2 regions of the Rossellomorea sp. GQ25 genome follow, and region 1 is predicted to be linked to the other one. Evidence: riboswitches for the same ligand, from Rfam matches in the RefSeq annotation. Region 1 holds a riboswitch; the other holds the start of a gene.

Region 1 (3,419 bases):
TGGATGAAAAATCAATAGACCGTGGTGTATGATTAAATAAAAAAAGGATTGAGGTCAAGCGAAATGGGCATGGGCTTAGAATTAAATACGATGATCGTGACAAAAGGAAAAGAAGTGAGGAAAGAAGAGAATCTGTTCGAACTCCAAAAGGATGGATATCGCCTTTATCCTATGCATATTCCGATAGATGTAAGAAAAACGAAATACAGTGATCCCAGTGGTTACTGCAGGATCGAAAAGATGGAGTGGACGGATGAGAAAACGACGATTCTATATCGATTGATTTCCTTGAATTCCACGAACTAAATAAAGGAGGGCTGTAAACATCCGCTTACAGCCCTCCTTTTATTCGATTTCCTCATATAAAATATAGCGATTATCCTCAGTCTGGGCGATTAGATAGTTGCTGTGATCTTTCACGCTATAAATGGGTGTCCCTTTTTTCAGTGTATTGGCCGTAAAATCATCCACGGGGTGATATTCACTATCGATCTTTTCTTTAATAGCCCCAAGCTTTTCATTCAGGACCAGCTTCTTCTCTACAGAGACCTTCACATATTCCTTCTTGTTCACCACCATCATATCCCCGTATCCACATAATTCATAGGATGCAGGTTCTTTGTCTCCGCATGCACTTAACAAGAATACGCATAATAGCAAAACAATCATTCGCTTCATGGTTTCCCTCCTTATCATTTCTTCACATACTCAAAAGATATTCAAGCTTGTACGTCAACATGTTTGTTTTTTTATAATATGAAATCTGCCAGGGGCTCAGTCAACCAGTGTGTGCTAGATGGTGAGGGGAACTGCTCCGCTTGCAGCTAGAGTACGGCCGAGCCTCCTCGCTTAGCCGAACGGGTCTCGGCACGCCCGAAATCCGCCGGAGTCTACGCAGTTCCCCTTACCATCTATAAAAAAATTTGTGACAAAGCTTAAAGGTGACAAAAAACAATCTAAAGAAAACAGAATTTCTAGTACACGGGAGGAAATAGTCTAATGCTCTCTTTAGAAGAGAATGTTTTCAAAAAGTTTGTTGGTTTTATTTAGATTTTATAAAAAAATCCCTGCTGAGAAAGTTGATTCTCGCTGCAGGTGCTCGACTCCTGCGGGAGAAGCGGCGGGACAGTACTAAAAGCGGAGGGGCTTTGCCAAGGGGCGACAAGCATAAGACGAGTCTGTCGGAAAGGCGCTCTTTGCCTTTTGGCAGAGTTGGCTTATGACCTCGAGCCCCTAAGCACCGGAGCTAGACAGGTGAGACCCCACAGGCGAAGCCGAGGAGGCTCACCGCCCGCCCCTCGGAAAGCGAGCATCCTGTAGCGGAAATCAACTACTACTATCTTCTTTAAAATAGCAACAAACTTTACGATAAGAGCCATTTTAAAAAAACTTTTTATGAGAAACTAAATCATATTTAATTTAAATAAAGTGGTATAATGTTCCTTAAGTGAATAAACCCACTCAGAAATTAGGTGCTGATCTTTAGCATAAAGGGAAATCGGTGTGAGTCCGAAGCTGTTTCCGCAACTGTAAGTGCTGACGAAATAAGAAGAAAACCACTATTTGATCATTCAGATGGGAAGGTTCTTAGAGTAGGCTGACGCACGAGCCAGGATACCTGCCTATTTTCCATCGTATTATGCTCTTCGGAAGTTAGGGGTATGGTGCGGCTTTTTAGCATCTCTTATTTCATATGGATGACAACTGCCGGCCAATATTCTTGGGTGGTTTTTTTGTGTTTAATTAACCTCCCGGGAAATACGATAGGTGCTTCACGAACATCATTCAGAAAGGAGGAACTTACATATGGCAAAGGATTTCCGCTACTTATGTTATCCCTATATGCGTGAATCAGTTTCAACCGTAGATTTCGAGATTCGGACCGATTCACTGTCGACTAAAATCGGACTCGCGTCATCATTGACGGAGCACTTACCGAAAGTGCACGACGATTTACTATATTTGGCTGAGATGGTGTACCATCTCAATGGCTCGGTGCGGGGAATGACAGCCATCAAGGAAGAGGACTTGAATAAATTGAGCCAAATGTACGATCGTTATAGGTTGGAAGTCGAGGAACGCATCCAAACCTTTGTCCTTCCACAGGGCTGTACAGCGGCATGTACGCTTCATACTTGCCGCAGTGAAGCCAAAAAGTCCGTCCGTGCCTTACATAAAGTCAGTACTGAGATGAAAGTGGAGAACATTTTATTTAAATACGCTCATTTACTGGCAAATGTCCTGTTTGTGATGGCCGTGTATGTGAATAAATGTGAAGGGATTGAAGAAATTCCTTTTGTAAGTAAATCGTATATAGATAAAATTTAGAGAAGCGGGGAAGATGAAATATGAAAAAATCATGGTTAAATAGTCTACTGCTATCAATCATCCTGGTTGTTTTCGCAGGGTGCAGCAATGGGGAAGAAGTAACATCCACAAAGGAAGTCAAGTCTAAAAATGAGTCTTATTCTGTGACCGATGACAGGGGAGAAGAGATTAGCTTTGAGAAAGTGCCAGAAACCGTTATTTCCTTACAGCCGAGTAACACAGAGATTCTTTTTGCAATAGGAGCTGGAGATAAGGTAGTCGGGGCAACTGAATTCGACAACTATCCTGAAGAAGCGAAAGAGATTAAAAGAGTATCGGATTCCATGACGGTCAATGCGGAAGAAGTCATTGCACTAAAGCCAGATGCTGTCATTGCATATACCACTGGAGATGATGCCGGGGTGAAGCAGCTTGAAGAGGCGGGATTAAAGGTATTCGTTATTCAATCTGCCCAAACCTTTGAAGATGTTTATGGGGATATTAAACAAATTGCAACCGTAATGGGAGTAGAGAAGAAGGGGAACGAATTGGTAGATGGCATCAAGGAAGAGATTTCAGATGTGAAAGAAAAAGTAAGTACACTAAAGGAAAAAGAACAAGTATATTTTGAAATCAGTCCCTCCCCTGATATCTATACAGCAGGAGCAGAAACGTTTCAGCAAGAAATACTGGAAACGGCCGGGGTCGAGAATATCTTTGGAGACCAAAAAGGCTGGGTGAAGGTAGGAGAAGAAGAAATCATTAAACGTAATCCTAATATGATTTTAACTACAGTGGGGTACGTCGACGAGCCGACAGCTGAAATCAAGTCCCGGGAAAGCTGGAAAGATGTAAAGGCAGTGAAAAATGATCAAGTCCATTTCCTGGATTCAGATATTATGTCAAGACCGGGACCACGTATCGGTGAAGCGGTTGAGCTAACGGCTGAAACGGTGTATCCGGACTTGTTTTCTGAATAAAGTAGGATGTTAGATTGGAGAAGACAGTGATTTGTATGTGGAATCATTGTCTTTTTCATCTCAAGTTCTACAATTTTCGGACCATTATGATAAAGTAAACGTAACAACATCACGATAGGAGAAATCAACATG
Region 2 (3,419 bases), on a different contig from region 1:
TTCGGAAGGAGCATTATTCTAATTCATAATAACTTATTTCGCTGGACATCTTATCGGATGCAAGCCGGAAACCCTTTTCTGTTTGCCCGGTTTTAACATAATATAAAAATAGTTGTCTTTCATAATGCTGATACATCAATTGACTTCCCGTTTTTTTGAAATGGGGGAGAGCTGTATTTTCAATATACTCATAAAGTTCTTTTTCATTTCCCTTTAGGGTGAGTAAGTAAATCTCAAAGAATACGTAAGTGGGATCCTGATGCTGAGTTGCCATTTTTAGTCCTTTTGTCGCTAAATGATTGAGCTCTTCGGAAGTAAGTAAATTTCCTTTCATACAAGCAAGTATATAGCCGCTAAGTGTTACCAAATAATGTGACGCAGGGGTTTCCTCATTAATAAGTTTTAATGCTTTTTCATAGGATTCTTTTGATTCAGAATATCGTTTTCTCCTAAAATATTCGAATCCAAGATTGTTATGGATCTTATGTTCCCTTTCCTTGGAATTAACGGATTCACAGACTCTGAGGAGCTTATCATACTGTTGTTTGGTTTCTTCCATATCAAAGGGTTCTTTGGCATTCAATTGGATTAAAATTAAGGTTTCAGAATCGATAACCCTCAGGATATTTAATGTTTTTTGGAAAAAATGCAAAGCTCTTTGCCCATAATAATAGGCAAAGGTGTTTGAATGAATGGAATGATACGCTAATGCCAAATGAAAATAATATTCGGAGTTCGGATATTCATCGTCAATCTGTTTTAATACTTTAATGCAAGAGTTAAACTGCCTTGTTGAATGATGATAGATTCCCTTGACATGCAACAATAAATTTTGTTCAAAAGGAGAAAGAGAGTAGTTTTTATGTTCGAACATGTCCATTATTTCTTTTGCTTTTCCATGTTTATTCAAAAATAGATAATACCTTGCCAGGAAAAGATTGTATTGAACAATGAAGTCTGATAGAAACCGTAAAGGTTCTTTTTCAATTTCCCCTTTTAATTGATGGATTTCATTGGTTCGAATCATAATAATCGCATCGTTCCATTCTGATAACTTAACCTGTAAGGAATGATAGCGAGAACGTTCAACATCCATATTGATTCCAAGCTTTCTTGCAAGTAAATCAGTAATTTCACTGGAATACTCTGTGATTCCTCTTTCAATTTTACTTAGATGCGTGGGGGAGCATATCCCCTGTGCAAGCTGCTCTTGAGTCAAACCCGAATCTTCGCGATGAAACTTAATTAATTTACCTTCAATCATACTACACCCCAAATGAACTATTTTATTATTCATTATAGGGAAAATTTTCTCGGTATTCTATAGGTTTAGAACAAGACGGAGGTCTGAAGGCAATAACATCCAAATAGCATCTCTATAGTGTTTTTCTCTTTTCTTCCTGAAGTTCATCCTGTACTTCTTTCACCAGAGGAGGGGAATCCTGAATGACTTCCCGCTATATAACCAACCCCGTTTTCATTCCAATTAGGATCCAATAGACTAGCCCTTTTAAACACTCAAAGCCTAGATAAGCTCTGAGTGTTTTTGTTTTTAGGATAGTCAGCAATCAGCGACTGTTTACAAAATAAGCGCACGATTTTTTCTATGCTCTTTTCTTAAAGGAGCCGTTTTGAAAAGCCTCGATTCTTCTTCTGTCTTTGGAATGACCTTTGGCACCGGCTTTGGTTTTCCATTTTCATCAACGGCGACCATCGTCAGGAATGATTCAGTCGTCAGGGTTTTGACACTCGTTACGAGATTCGTAGAAAACACCTTTACATAAACCTCCATTGATGTTCTGCCTGTAGAAGTGACGTATGCCTCGAGGCTTAACGCATCACCGACTGTTGCAGACGACAAAAAGTCGACGGAGTCAATCGATGCCGTAACGACGACTGAGCTGGAGTGCTTCATTGCTGATAGTGCCGCAATTTCATCAATATAGGAAAGGACTTTTCCTCCGAAGATCGTTTGCATATGATTGGTGTCCGGTGGCAGCACCAATTTTGTTTGTATGGTTCGTGAACGTTCTACCGAATAAGCTTGTTCCATTTTCTCATCTCCCAGTTTAATTTCCGAAATAAAAAAAGCATCTCCTTTTAAAAAGAAGATGCGGCTATTTCAAGCGAACGTCCAGAATCATGTGATTCCTCATGTGGCTCAATTAGCGCAACACCCTCCTATCTCCCGTAGGAACTTCTGTGTTCTTCCCATTTGGCAGGTCTCCTGGCTCAGCGTCAACGATTTCGCATTCCTTCCCATTTCAATTCGAAACAGTGGATCCATACGAATTCTCAGCCTTACAGTGGCGGGACCGCGTTGGACTTTCACCAACTTCCCTTTTAAGAAAATGAACTTAAATCATCTTCACCAATGAGCAATGATTAAATTGTGAACGCATTTATTTTATCATAACCCTTAGTGAGTGAGGAGAATGATTAGGGTAAAATTTATAAACAAGTGCTTTTCAAAAAGGTAGTGAGATCTGAAAAATGCCACAAGACAAATTGGTAAAGTAGTAGAGTATATCGATCAACATCTAAGCGAAGATTTATTCTTAGAACAATTAGCCAAAGTATCAACCTATTCCCCCTTATCACTTTCAGCGGATGTTTAAAGGGCTGATTGGTGAAACACCAGCAGGTTATGTGAAAAGAACGCGCTTGGAAAATGCAGCGCATATGCTCATTTACGACCCGCAGCTTCCAATCACACAAATTACGTTCATATCATATTTAATCGGTTCCGTACTGTCCTGTTCTTTCTTCCTTATCGCGATTGGAGATCATCTCATCATATTTACCCTGTTAGGGGCGATACACGGCTGGTTTTTATAGTATGAAAGCTCGAACTTTTTAAAGGTTCGAGCTTTTTTATATAAAATTAGGAGATTCACCTAAATTATTGAAACTTTTCTATCACTCTTCCGTAGATAGTATTGCAGCTAGCAATTTTATTAAATATTAAATCAGTTGCTCGACTGATTTATAGAAAATGTTGAGAGGGGTTGTCAGAATGCTAGAATCATTAAGTATTATCGGATTTTTTATGTTCTTGATTCCTGTTCTGGTTATTGCTGCTATTGCAGGAATTGCCTATTATTTCTGGATGAGGTTTCGTTATCGTACAGCCAGATCCAACCAGGCACTGATCATTACAGGACCTAAACTGGGGGATCCTGAGAAGGAAACAAATATTTTCACCGACCAGGAAGGACGTTCCATGAAAATCATCAGGGGTGGAGGGTACAGATTAAGACGTTTCCAAACTTCCACACCTGTTAATCTTACATCCTTCCAGTTAAAGCTATCGACACCGAGAGTATACACAAATGGCGGAGTACCAATCGTTGCGGACGCAGTGGCGATGGTGAAGGTGGCAGACACATTAAATGGGATTGCGAACTATGCTGAGCAGT

What was found. A riboswitch is a leader RNA that binds a small molecule or an ion and turns the genes downstream of it on or off. The one in region 1 is predicted to bind cobalamin.
Region 2: linked by a shared signal. The riboswitch ahead of AC6CIB_RS06170 (acyl-CoA thioesterase) and the one ahead of AC6CIB_RS20815 (cobalamin adenosyltransferase family protein) in region 1 are both predicted to bind cobalamin.

What each region holds. Positions count from the first base shown of each region.
Region 1 is NZ_JCAXEQ010000009.1:5,617-9,035, forward strand. It holds gene AC6CIB_RS20800 (alpha/beta hydrolase family protein) at 1-18, shown strand, start outside; gene AC6CIB_RS20805 (DUF2584 domain-containing protein) at 64-306, shown strand; gene AC6CIB_RS20810 (hypothetical protein) at 346-678, opposite strand; cobalamin riboswitch at 1,454-1,640, shown strand; gene AC6CIB_RS20815 (cobalamin adenosyltransferase family protein) at 1,807-2,328, shown strand; gene AC6CIB_RS20820 (ABC transporter substrate-binding protein) at 2,349-3,287, shown strand; gene AC6CIB_RS20825 (copper homeostasis protein CutC) at 3,417-3,419, shown strand, end outside.
Region 2 is NZ_JCAXEQ010000002.1:74,410-77,828, reverse strand. It holds gene AC6CIB_RS06175 (helix-turn-helix domain-containing protein) at 14-1,264, opposite strand; gene AC6CIB_RS06170 (acyl-CoA thioesterase) at 1,580-2,053, opposite strand; cobalamin riboswitch at 2,201-2,390, opposite strand; gene AC6CIB_RS06165 (hypothetical protein) at 2,650-2,838, shown strand; gene AC6CIB_RS06160 (flotillin family protein) at 3,017-3,419, shown strand, end outside.